DNA from 3 places in the Paenibacillus sp. CCS19 genome. Region 3 is predicted to be linked to each of the others. Evidence: riboswitches for the same ligand, from Rfam matches in the RefSeq annotation. Region 3 holds a riboswitch; each other region holds the start of a gene.

Region 1 (4,219 bases), on a different contig from region 3:
CAGACGGATACCGTCTATGACGGCATCAAACAAGGAAATACGTTCATACAGCTGCTGATGACACGCGAGTTCGAACCTGATGCGCCGCACTATACGCCGCGTATCTCTGCAATGCTCGACACTGCGAACCAATCGTATACGCTCTCGATTCTGAAGACGCATGATAATGATCCGGCAGTATGTTTGCGGCAATTCTATCATTACAGCTCGTTCAAATCAGGGATGGGACATTGCATCCATACGTACCGTGCGGAAGAGAACGGGGTTCTGAAACCGTTCGTAGGCGAGCCTTTCGAGGTGCCGCTATGGGATTCCATCGAAGACACTGCCAATTACTACTGGGAACGGCTGCATGCCGATAACAAAATCTCGCTGCTCGTAAAGTTTATCGATGTGCGAACAGAGGAAGTTCATCTCGAAATTCGAAATAAGAATGTGTAGATTCTGACTAGCAGAGCTGCTGCGATATCCGTGTTTAAAAGTAGCGCGAGAACGACTCTTGCAACTGGAGGGAAATACGATGTCTATTGTGACGGACGCCAAAGGCAATGTACTGCTGGATTTGATTAAGATATCCGAATCAGAGCTATCTACTAGGGAGCTTGATGCACCGTTCACGCATGCGTTAATCGTTGTTAGATGCCAGGGTAAATCGCTGATGATGTTTAACAAATGGCGCAGCAGCTGGGAGCTGCCCGGCGGCGTAATCGAGTCCGGTGAATCAGCAAGGGATTGCGTGTGCAGGGAGCTGTACGAGGAGACGAATCAGACGGTAAGCGATATCATATTCATCAGATATCGGTGCAGTTGCAATCATAGACCATAAACTGATAGAGCTGGCTATTTCGGATGAATAAGGAGCGAGCAACCATGACTGAACCACTTGATCTAGCGAAACTTATCGATCGGGAGCGCGATGGCGATCATTCCGTTGTTATTCTAATGTGCGGCATTGCTGGTTCAGGGAAGACTACACTGTCGCAGCAGTTAGCTGAACAACAGGGCTATAGTCGACTATCGATCGATGAGGAAGTGTGGCGGACTTATGGTCGGTACGGGGTTGATTATCCGATTGAACAGTATCGAGCGAAGCTAGATGCCGCACATCAACGGCTGTTTGCTCGACTTATCGCACTTATTCAAGCGAAGAAACATGTGATCGTCGACTCCAGCTTCTGGAATCGTCGTGAACGTGATCGATATAAGCAATTAATAGAAGAAGCCGGCGGACGCTGGCGGCTGCTTTACTTGCGTGTTCCTCCAGACGAATTGCGTCGACGGCTTAAGGTGCGCAGCGAGCGATTCGATGCGAACGCTGCTTTTCCCATTACGGAAGAGCTTCTAACCACCTTCATTAACGGCTTCGAGGAACCGAGTGGTGAAGGGGAAATTATCATTGATAATTAGTACGGATTTCTTCTTTATTTGAAGCGATAGGTTAAACCACTTATTGGATGCTTGTCTATCATAGGATGATAGCGTATGGTAGATTTGTTAGGTTGTACGAAGCGTACTGTGCAACCATTCTATACCTATCCATAGGAGGTACGAATACGATGAGCGGAATTGCAAAGACGCCGCAACCCCCGTATTATGCGGTGATTTTCACATCCGAACGGACAGACGGGGACCTAGGTTATGGTGCGATGGCCGATAAGATGGTTGAACTTGCTTCGAGCCAACCTGGATTTCTTGGTGTTGAGAGCAGCAACCGCGACGAAGAGAGACTCGGAATTACAGTATCATACTGGGAGTCCTTGGAGGCGATCCGTAACTGGAAGGAGCATTCGCTGCATCGTGTCGCACAGGAACGAGGAAAGTCGACTTGGTATTCGAAATACGCGCTTCGCGTGTGCAAGATAGAGCGAGACAGCTATTTTGAAATGTAATCGCATGTCGTTTCGGGACCATGTTTGTGAACTTTTTCATAGACAGTCCATGCAATAGTCTGTATGATGAACAGGATAAATAATTGAATACAAAGTCCGTAAAGGTGCAGCCTTGCTTGCAAGTCTGCTTAAAAGGGAAGTTCGGTTACAATCCGACGCGGTCCCGCCACTGTAATTGATGAGCACCTCTATATGAAGCCACTGGTTGTTTAGACGCTGGGAAGGCATAGAGATGCGATGAATCATGAGCCAGGAGACCTGCCTTTATGTGAATTTTCTTTATTCTTCGGGGGGTGAGAATAAGAAAGACGTAACGGATACAAATGATGTATCTGATAGGTTCGAAGTGTGCAGCTGGCTTCAGCATGCACATTCGACCTTTATTAAGCCGCCCTCGAGGGCGGCTTTTTTGCGTTTTTGAACATCGGTAATTGTACGGATTCTAATTAGTTACGAGGAGCGTTATAGGATGAAATTATCAAGTAAATTAAGGCGAACATCTGCGAGAGCGGCATTGAAGCTTCTGCTCGTCATTGCGGTGTTCATTACGAGCTTCACGCAAGCTTTTCAAGTTTATGCGGAAGTGGATTCCGTTCCAGCTTCGCGTACAGCAGCCGAGTCTATGCAAGATACATCGAGCAATACCGAACTGGCGGATGTGTCTTCTCCAACGACTGATCCACTTCTTACAGAAGTTCAGACGGCTATCGAAGGCGCTGCACAAAGCATGCTCAGCCTTGCGAAGATCGGAGACTGGCAGGCTGTCGGTCTTTCGAAGGCAGGGAAGAAGCTTCCTAGCAATTATGCAGCAGGTCTATATAAGACGCTTGTTGCGAATAAAGGTACCTTCACGCTGGTGACGGACTACGAGAGAACGGTAATCGGTCTTACGGCGGCGCATCAAGATGCGACGAAGTTCGCCGGATACAATCTGATTGAGAAGATCTATAACAATGCGAGAATGACCAATCAGGGACTGAATGGTCCTCTATATGGGCTTATCGCACTAGACAGTGGCAGATACGCGGTTCCAGCCGATGCGGTCTGGACTCGCGAGAAGCTCGTCGCTGCCATTATTGCATTGCAGAAGGCAGATGGAGGCTTTGCGCTCGGCGGCGGTGCCAGCGATCCAGATATCACGGCCATGACGCTGACTGCTCTATCACCTTATGCGGGCCAAGCAGATGCACAGGCCGCGATCGGCAAAGCTGTAGAGTGGCTGTCGCTCAAACAGCAGGCAAATGGCGGTTACCTCTCATGGGGAGCGGATGCTAGCGAAAGTGTGGCTCAGGCGATCATTGGACTTACTTCGCAAGGTATCGATCCAACAACTGACCGTTTTACGAAAAATGGCGTCAACCTCGTCCAGAAGCTGCTCAGCTTCCGCTTAGCGAACGGAACATTCTCGCACACGCCTGGGGCTGCTTCGAACGGCATGGCGACAGAGCAAGCGCTGCAGGCGCTTCTTGCCTACAATGCGTTCAAGTCAGGTGGCAATCGCCTGTATGATTTCGGAACGCCGCAAACATATGGCTGGCCGGCGCAGTGGATTCTTGGATCAAGCTGGTCCGACACCGAATGGCAGGCGGTAGCCATTGCCCGCGCAGGGTTGAGGGTGCCGGACAGCTATCTATCAACGCTTCCTTCGCTGGCTTTCATCAAAGAGTCCCCTGAGTATGCTTATGTGACGGATTACGAGCGGCTTGTAATCGCATTGTCTGCGCTGCGTCAAGATGCTGCTGACTACGACGGCATGAATCTTGTAGAACGAATCTACAACAGCGACATCATGGAGAACCAAGGAACGAATGGTTTAGTGTTTGCACTGATTGCTCTTGATAGCGGTGAGTACACAACGCCTAGCGATGCGAAGTGGGATCGTACGAAGCTGTTGAAAGCGATCTTGGATCGTCAGAAGGCGGATGGCGGCTTCGCCTTAAACACAGGCGCCAGCGATCCAGATGTGACGGCGATGACACTGACCGCACTCGCGTCTTACATGAGCCAAGCCGATGTGAAGACCGCAGGCGATCGAGCAGTTGAATGGCTGTCCTTGAATCAACAGGCGAACGGCGGATATTTGTCATGGGGGACCGATTCGAGCGAAAGCGTATCGCAAGCGATTATCGCCCTGACGTCCAACGGTATTGACCCGACGAGCGCTAAATTTACGAAGAATGGCATTACGCTGCTGGATAAGCTGTTCAGCTTTTACCAATCGGATGGCGGATTCTCTCATGTCATTGACCCGCAAGCGGCTTCTGACGCCATGGCAACCGAGCAGGCTCAGCAAGCTCTTACCGCATACGAGAAGTTCGTGCGCGGAGAGG
Region 2 (4,219 bases), on a different contig from region 3:
ACATGCTTGCGAACATGGTCGGCCAGTCGATCGAAGCTCATCTCCCGCAGACGGCCGAACGGGGTTTCTTCTTCGGACAACGGCAGTCCCTTGCTATGACGCGCTTCGTTCAGCCAATTATGGCGAAACTGATCATTGTGAAAAATATGATGGATATACGTACCCCATAGGAGGCAGTCATATGATATGGCTCCATCCAGATGATACGAAGTTGACTCTTCATTCAAGCGGCTTGACCGGATGCGGAAAGGCTGCATGACTGGATCCGTGAAGGTCGTCCGACCCATATGAATTTCATACCCTTCCACCGTTATCGCTTCGTTCAGACCTGCCCCGAACGTTCCTGTCACCCGCTCCGTCGTCTTCTCCTTCGCGAATACCGTCTCCATTGGGAAGATGGCCAGTCCCGCCAGCTCCGGAACGTTCGATTCAACGCCGTCGGGGTCGAGCAGCCGTTGGCCCATCATCTGGTAGCCCCCGCAGATGCCTACCGCTCTGCCGCCCTCTCGGATGTGTTTAAGCAGCAGTGCTTCAAGGCCTGATTCTCTTAGGAACAGTAAATCCTCCACTGTGTTTTTGCTTCCGGGTATAATGACGATGTCCGGCTCTCCCCACTCGCGTGCATGACGCACATAACGAAGGACGACGCCGGGCTCATGCTGCAGCGGGTCAAAATCGGTGAAATTCGAGATGCGAGGCAGCCGTATCACGACAATATCCAGCTCATCGCTCGAGGTCGCACGCGCACGGTAGCCTCGGGCGTCCAGCGATGCCCCATCCTCGTCTTCCAGCTGCAGCCCGCCGAGATAGGGTACGACGCCAAGCACCGGCTTGCCGATTCGCTGCTCCAGCCAATCTACGCCGGGCGTCAACAGCGAGACATCCCCGCGGAATTTGTTAATAATAATGCCTTTCACGCGGTCCCGTTCTTCCGGCTCCAATATTTCCATCGTGCCGACGATCGCTGCGAATACGCCCCCACGATCAATGTCGGCAACCAGCAGCACCGGAGCGTCTGCCCAACTTGCCAGCCGCATATTGACAATGTCTCGATCCTTCAGGTTCACTTCCGCCGGACTGCCGGCTCCTTCGATCACGACAATGTCATGATCATCACGGAGACGGGCAAGCGCCTCCCTCACGATGGCCCCTGCCTTGGGAAGGTAGTGCTCCCGATAATCCCGTGCGGCCATATCCATCAGCGGTTTGCCATGCACGACAACCTGCGATACCATGTCCTTCGTTGGCTTCAGCAGGATCGGGTTCATATCGGTCGTCGCCGCAATGCCGCAAGCATCCGCCTGCATTCCCTGCGCTCTGCCGATCTCTCGGCCATCAGGCGTCACATAAGAGTTGAGCGACATGTTCTGCGACTTGAAAGGGGCCACCTTCCTGCCGTCTTGCTTGAAGATACGACACAGCGCTGTCGCAAGCAGACTCTTGCCGACATCGGACGCCGTACCCTGCAGCATGATCGTTGCGGCGGGATGCCGCGAGTCTGTCCCTTCGGTCTCGTACGACACTTTAGTATTGAAGCAGTCCGACATCATGAATTCCCTCCTAAAGTGAAAGAAAGAGGAGCACAATCTCGGCTCCTCCTCTGCATCTACCATTGATCGCTTGTTATTTGACCGCTCCAGGATAAAGCGCGTTCGAGATTGCAAGCAGACCTTGCGTAATCCGCGGGCCTGGACGGGACAGCAAATTGCCGTCAACGCCGATTACCTGCTTGTCTTTCACCGCTTTAATCTGGTCCCAACCCGTGCGGCTGTAGATCAACTGATCGATCGTTTTGCCGCTGTCGTTGTCCATTCCGTCCAGCGTATACATAATAACGTCCGGGTTGTCGGCGACGATTCGCTCCTCATTGATCTGATACCAGCCTGCCACATCCGACGCGATATTGATGCCGCCTGCCAGCGTGATGAGTTCATCCATGAACTCGCCGCTGCCGACCGTCCAGCCCGGCGAGAACTCGATGTACATTTTCTTCTTATCCTTAACGGTCGCCGCCGCATCCTTCACCTTCTGGATGTCCGCATTCATCTGTCCGACCAGCGCTTCCGCTTCCGGCTGTTTATCCGTGATTTGACCCAATAACAGAATCTCGCTCAGCACATCGTCCACCGATTTCGGATTCGACGCGAACACCTTCAGACCAAGCGAGTTCAGATGCTCGAGCGCCTCTTCGCTGATCGAGATGCCGGACACGACAAGGTCAGATCCCGCAGCGACGATCGCTTCTGCATTAGGCTCGACTACGCCGCCGACTTTTGTTTTGCTCTTCGCCTCCTCCGGATAGTCATCGTAGTCCGATACGCCTACGATCCGGTCGTTCAAGCCGAGCGCGAACAACATTTCCGTCTCTGCCGGCGAAGTCGATACAATTTTCTCAGGCGCTTTCTCGAACGTGATTTCTTTGCCCGATGCGTCCTTCACCGTAAGCGGATAGACCGTGCTCTTGGCTTGCTCTGTCTGTTCTTGTGAAGTTTCTGACGTCGCGTTCGAAACCGCATCCGCGTTCCCTTTGGTTTCCGTGCTCTTGTCCGCTCCGCATGCCGCCAACATCACAGCTAGCATAGCTGACATCAAAACTAGTAAAATACGTTGCATTCTTCTCTTCCCCTTACCGATTGTAATGGCGAGAATGCGCACAGTCCGATCCATTTTCATGAAAGGCCATACAACGAAAAAAACCTTGTCTCCATAAGGAAACAAGGCGATACAAATCAGGAAAATAAACAAGCAAACAGACAAAAGCGTCTGCCCTGATCGACCGATCCTTTCCGCGAAGGAGCTTCATTGGCGTACCGATTAGGCAGGTCTCCTGGCTTACGGGTTCATGACTTCCTCGCCTTCCCATTCGATAACGAACAGTGGCACTTCGAGGTCGTCCCCGTATTACAGTGGCGGGACCGCACCGGATTTGCACCGGTTTCCCTTTTAACCCTGCGCAGTCCCCTTGAGCGCTAACAGCTCTTGAAGACCGACAAGGCACCTAATGGCATAAAAATATGATGGTTTTACGCAAAATCTCCCACTCATTATAACCGAGACTTGCGCAACTGGGAAGGCGGTTCGGCCGATTGACAAGCAATTGTAACATGCCGGTCCAAATTCATATTCTCTTCTCCTATCGAACTAAAGCGACGACATCATCTTCTATTAAATACCATACAGCTAGAGCGTCATCGCCTGCCCATATCGAGCTAGGAAAGCTTCCTTCTCCTTATAATCGGGCATAATGCTCCCAATGAGCCGCCAGAAGGAGCGGTCGTGATTCATATGCTTGAGATGGCATAGCTCATGCACGATGACATAGTCGATCACATCGACCGGAGCCATGGCTAGACGATAGTTGAACGTTAGCTGTTTACTCGAGCTGCAGCTGCCCCATTTGGTCGCCGACTCGACGATTTCGATCGATTTGGGCATCAGCTTCAACTGTCGCTGGTATCCCGTAATTCGTTCCAGAACAACCTTCTTGCAGCTGGCAAAATAAAACTTCCTTAGCCGCAGTCGAAGCTCCTCCTCGCTTGCTGCCGCTGTATCAATCAGTTCATCGAGCGTGTAATAGCGGCCGAGGTGAAGGAATTTGCCATGATCCTCATACTCTCGGATATGCGACACATCGCGCGCCCGCTCGATTGCATCAAGCTGCGCCGCGATCTGCTTCCCATATTGCTGCACGGCGCGCACGATCAGCTCTTCGCTGGTGCCGTTCGGCGCCTTCACGGTAACCAATCCCGTCGGGTCGACATGGATGGATAACTTGTTCCGCTGTCCATAGGACACGTGGAATTGTATGATTCGTTCATCTTGTTGAATATGCATAGGCCCTATTATAGCGCAAAAGCTGCGACGACGGGTAGCGGCTGTGCGTGCAGTAGAAATCCGTCTACCGATGCAGCCTCCGTGCCAATCAATCTGACGAGGACGAAGACGATGCAGCTACTACAGATGCCGTTGCCGCCGCCGTCATTGCCGCCTCCTGAGCGATCAGAATGTTCGTCAAGCTCGTGCTGAGCGTCGTAAACGAGACACGGCTGGACAGCTCTTGCACATGCTGATACGCGACCAAAGCAGTGCAGTAGAGCAGAAGCTCGGGTTCTGTGACGGACCATCTGCCGAACCCCTTCTGCGTCCGCAGCCATTCGAACGTTTGCACCAGATTCTCGACAAGCTCGCCATCCTCACTAGGAAGCAGCGCCAGTACACC
Region 3 (4,219 bases):
TTTCCGGTGTTTTCGTACCCGTCATGATTGGTCTGTCTATCGCAACATTCGTCATCAGCATTCTCTGGTGGACCAAAGGGGATGGAGAAGCGGCATTCATTCGAGCGCTGGCTGTTCTGTTAGCCGCTTGCCCTTGCGCGCTTGGCCTCGCCACGCCGTTATCGCTTGCGGCGGCTTCGATCGCCTCGGCGAAGCGGGGCATTGTGTTGAAGCAGGCGGATGCTTTGGAAACAGCCGCGCAGCTGCAGGCGGTTGTGCTGGATAAGACAGGGACGCTCACGGAGGGCCGTGCGCAAGTGACAGCCGTTCACGCCGATACGATGCATCCGGCATCGCTGCTGAGGCTGGCTGCGGCTGCGGAGGAACATGCCTCTCATCCCTATGCTGCCGCGGTTCGAGCGGCTGCTGCACATGCATCGTCTACGAATGCATCGTCTGCGCAATACGTAGCGCAACCATCATCAACCAGTGATAGAGCGAGCCGTACGGAAGGTGGATCGTCGGTTGAATTGGATGGATATACAGTTGCGGTCGGCGGATACGATTATGCGATCAAATATGGCTGGCGCTTGACGGATTCAATTCGGCGTTTCGCAGTCGAGCATGAGCGCAAAGGCGAGACGATCTGGTATGTCGCCGTCGATAACCGCTGCGAAGGGGCTATTGCGCTTGCGGATCCGCTTCGTGCGGATGCGCGGGAAGCGATCGCGATGCTGCGACAGGCAGGCATTCGTCACATTGTGCTTGCCTCAGGCGACCGCGAAGCAGCTGCAGCAGCCGTTGCAACGCGATTGCGAATCCGAGAAGCGCATGCTTCGCTTCGCCCCGAGCAGAAGGTTGCGCTCATTCATTCGCTGCAGAAACGATACGGAGCGGTCGCAATGGTAGGCGACGGATGGAATGACGCCCCCGCGCTGGCCGCTGCAGACGTCGGCTTCGCGATCGGAGGGGGCGCTGATGCAGCGATGGGAGCGGGTCAGCTTGCCTTGCTGCATGGCAGGCTGACCGGCGTTGCCGATACGGTCCGCATTAGCCGTTTGACGATGCGCAATGTGAAGCAAAATCTAGTGCTTGCTTTTGTCTATAACGCAGCCGTTATACCAAGTGCGGCGCTTGGCCAGTTGAAGCCTTGGATGGCTGGGACGGCGATGGCGCTCAGCTCGTTATCGGTTGTCGGCAATGCGATCATCCTTCGATTCCAGCTGCGACGGAAGAAGCGATAAGTCATTTATAGGAGTAGGAAAGGATAGACAAATCGCATGTCCGATGATATAGTTACTTTCGTTCATTCAATTGGATATGCAATCGAGCAGGTGCTCAGCGGAGGAGCGAACATTGCGCTAACCGCACAGCACAATAGGGAAGCCGGTGTAATTCCGGCACGGACCCGCCACTGTAAGAAGCGTTTGGCATGCAGCAGCAGCCAAGCAACCGCACTGACAAGTGTCACTGAGGATCACCTTGGGAAGACGTCAGATTCGGGCTTCAAGTCAGGATACCTGCCTGTCTCGGTCATGCATCTACCTACGTGGGGTTAGGGAAGGTGTTGGATATTCGCTTATTGGCGTAATGCAGCAGCTGGCGATGTGCATCTACTAGATGCTCGCGACAGGTGCAGGGCTGCGTTGACTGAAGCATTTCCGACCCTTGTGTCGGGAATGCTTTTTTATTTTTCTATGATCGAAAGGAAGAGATGACATGAACAAGCAACAAGCACAGCTGCGACAATGGAGGAAGCTAGGTCTTCTTGCAATCGTAATGGTACTTGTGCTGCTCGCCGCATGCGGCAGCAAAGACAGCAAGACGAATGATACTTCGAGCGCTTCGCAGCAGGAACAGTCCGCGGAGCAGAGTAATGACCAGACGACGGAGCCTGCAGCCGAGGAGCCAGGCGCAACGGTATATCCGCTGACGTTGAAGGACGATTCCGGCACGGAAATTACGCTTGAGAAGGCACCGACTCGCATCGTAACGATTTCCCCAAGCGAGACGGAGATTGCATTTTCAATCGGAGCCGGTGACAGCGTGGTCGGAGTCGACGAATACAGCAACTACCCAGAGCAAGCAAGCGCAATCGAGAAGGTTGGCGATATGACGACCAACATCGAGAAGGTAGCCGCTTTGAATCCGGATCTGATTCTTGCATCCGTAACGGCCAATGCTCAGGCGATCGAGCAGCTGCGCGCATTGAAGCTCAATGTATATGCAACAGAGCCGAAGACCTACGATGCCGTCATCGAGAAAATCAAGAACATCGGCGTACTGACGGACAAGCAGCAAGGTGCTGCTGAAGTTACAGACCATATGAGCCAAGTGAAAGCCGATATCGAATCGAAGCTGGCCGGCGCCGAGAAACCAAGCGTATTCATCGAATTCTCGACAGGCTGGACGGTCGGCAAAGGCGAGTTTATGGATGAGCTGGTGACGCTGGCAGGCGGTCAGAACGTTGCGCAGGATAACGGCTGGTTTGAATTCGATGCCGAGCAAATCGTCAAGAGCAACCCGCAAGTCATCGTTTATCCTGCATTAGCGGAGCAGCCGAACGCTATTCTGGAAGGCATCAAAGCCCGTCCAGGCTGGAACGTCATTGACGCAGTGAAGAACAACCGACTCGTCGAGGTGCCGGAGGATCCGCTGTCCCGTGTCGGCCCACGTCTTGCAGATGGACTGCAGGCGCTCGCGAAGGCGATTCACCCGGAACGATTTCAATAACGAATGAGACTGCGATCAGTCTTATATGGAGGAGCAGCCATGCTCCTTCTTGTCGTTTCTATCGGTCTGGCAGTTTCGATCGGTTCAGCGGGCTTATCGCTGTCAGACGTATGGGGCATTCTCATCTACAAAATAACCGGTATCCACCTGCTTGGCGATTGGTCCGACAGTGACGTCGCGATCGTGATGCAGATCCGGCTGTCGCGCGTCATCCTCGCGGTGCTCGTCGGCGCTTGTCTGGCGACAGCCGGCGCAGGCTTCCAAGGGGTGCTGCGCAATCCGCTTGCTGACCCTTATACGCTGGGCGTCGCGTCCGGCTCCTCCGTCGGCGCGGCTTTTCTTATTTTTTTCGGGTTACAATCGCTCATTGGTTTATGGACGATTCCGCTAGTTGCTTTCGTAACCGGCGCTTTGACGTTGTTCGTTGTGTTTGCGCTTGCTCGTTCGAAGGGAGCCATGGCGCTCGAAACGCTTATTCTTGCAGGGGTCATTATACAATCATTCCTCGGCGCGTTCGTGTCGTTCATGGTGTCGATGTCAGAAGGCGTTGTGAATCAGATATTATACTGGCTCATGGGAAGCTTGGCGCTGAGAAGCTGGGAGCATGTATACATGCTGCTGCCATTCTTAATCATTGGCGTGCCGCTCATTGCGCTCTACGCGCATCGGTTGAACCTATTCGCATTCGGCGAGAGGCATGCGGCCCACCTTGGCGTCAACGTTGAGCGGACGAAGCTCATCGTGTTGATCGGTTCAACATTGCTTACCGCTGCTGCGGTATCGGTATCCGGCGTTATTGGTTTCGTTGGTCTAGTAGTGCCGCATCTGCTTCGGCTGCTTGTCGGTCCAGATTATCGTCGACTTATTCCGTTGTCCGCGATTGGCGGCGGCATCTTCGTCCTCTGGGCAGATACGGTTGCACGCATTGCATTATCGCCGCGGGAAATTCAACTCGGCATCGTAACGGCACTAGTCGGTGCTCCGTTCTTCGCATTGCTGCTGTATCGTCACAAGCTGGGAAGCGGTAAAGGAGGCGTATAACGGATGATTGAAGCGAAGCGGGTCAGCTTGGCAATTGAACATTCGACGGTTGTGAATCAGATGACGTTCTCCTTCTCGGAACCGGGGATGTATGGCATTATCGGGCCCAATGGCGCGGGCAAAACATCGCTGCTTAGGCTCATGTCCGGTGCCGAACAGCCTACCTCCGGCAGCATTCTGCTGGAAGGGAAGCCGATCGGCGCATACCCGCGCAAGATGCTGGCAAGAACGATGGCAGTCCTGCAGCAAGGCGGTCTGCCTCCAGTTGGCTTCTCTGTGCGTGATACCGTTGCTATGGGACGCTTCGCGTACCAAGGCTGGTTCGGCGACGAGCCGGACGATCCGACTCCGCTGATCGATTCAGCGCTTGAGCGGATGGGGCTTGCCGAGCTCCAGCATCGTTCACTCGATCGATTGAGCGGCGGCGAACGACAGCGTGCAGCTCTTGCCCAAATCATGGTGCAGA

The links. Region 3 has a riboswitch for cobalamin ahead of SBI19_RS27650 (ABC transporter substrate-binding protein). Riboswitches for the same ligand answer to the same signal wherever they lie in the genome.
Region 1: linked by a shared signal. The riboswitch ahead of SBI19_RS02005 (S-layer homology domain-containing protein) and the one ahead of SBI19_RS27650 (ABC transporter substrate-binding protein) in region 3 are both predicted to bind cobalamin.
Region 2: linked by a shared signal. The riboswitch ahead of SBI19_RS11630 (ABC transporter substrate-binding protein) and the one ahead of SBI19_RS27650 (ABC transporter substrate-binding protein) in region 3 are both predicted to bind cobalamin.

The regions. Positions count from the first base shown of each region.
Region 1 covers NZ_BTCK01000001.1:415,063-419,281, forward strand. Annotated here, with positions in the region: gene SBI19_RS01985 (IMP cyclohydrolase) at 1-441, shown strand, start outside; gene SBI19_RS01990 (NUDIX domain-containing protein) at 521-826, shown strand; gene SBI19_RS01995 (P-loop nucleotide/nucleoside kinase family protein) at 871-1,407, shown strand; gene SBI19_RS02000 (antibiotic biosynthesis monooxygenase family protein) at 1,557-1,889, shown strand; cobalamin riboswitch at 1,975-2,169, shown strand; gene SBI19_RS02005 (S-layer homology domain-containing protein) at 2,359-4,219, shown strand, end outside.
Region 2 covers NZ_BTCK01000013.1:90,822-95,040, reverse strand. Annotated here, with positions in the region: gene SBI19_RS11635 (cobyric acid synthase) at 1-1,550, opposite strand, end outside; gene SBI19_RS11630 (ABC transporter substrate-binding protein) at 1,624-2,613, opposite strand; cobalamin riboswitch at 2,801-3,017, opposite strand; gene SBI19_RS11625 (M48 family metallopeptidase) at 3,181-3,834, opposite strand; gene SBI19_RS11620 (DUF4003 family protein) at 3,923-4,219, opposite strand, start outside.
Region 3 covers NZ_BTCK01000067.1:12,872-17,090, reverse strand. Annotated here, with positions in the region: gene SBI19_RS27655 (heavy metal translocating P-type ATPase) at 1-1,223, shown strand, start outside; cobalamin riboswitch at 1,295-1,521, shown strand; gene SBI19_RS27650 (ABC transporter substrate-binding protein) at 1,699-2,712, shown strand; gene SBI19_RS27645 (FecCD family ABC transporter permease) at 2,716-3,753, shown strand; gene SBI19_RS27640 (ABC transporter ATP-binding protein) at 3,757-4,219, shown strand, end outside.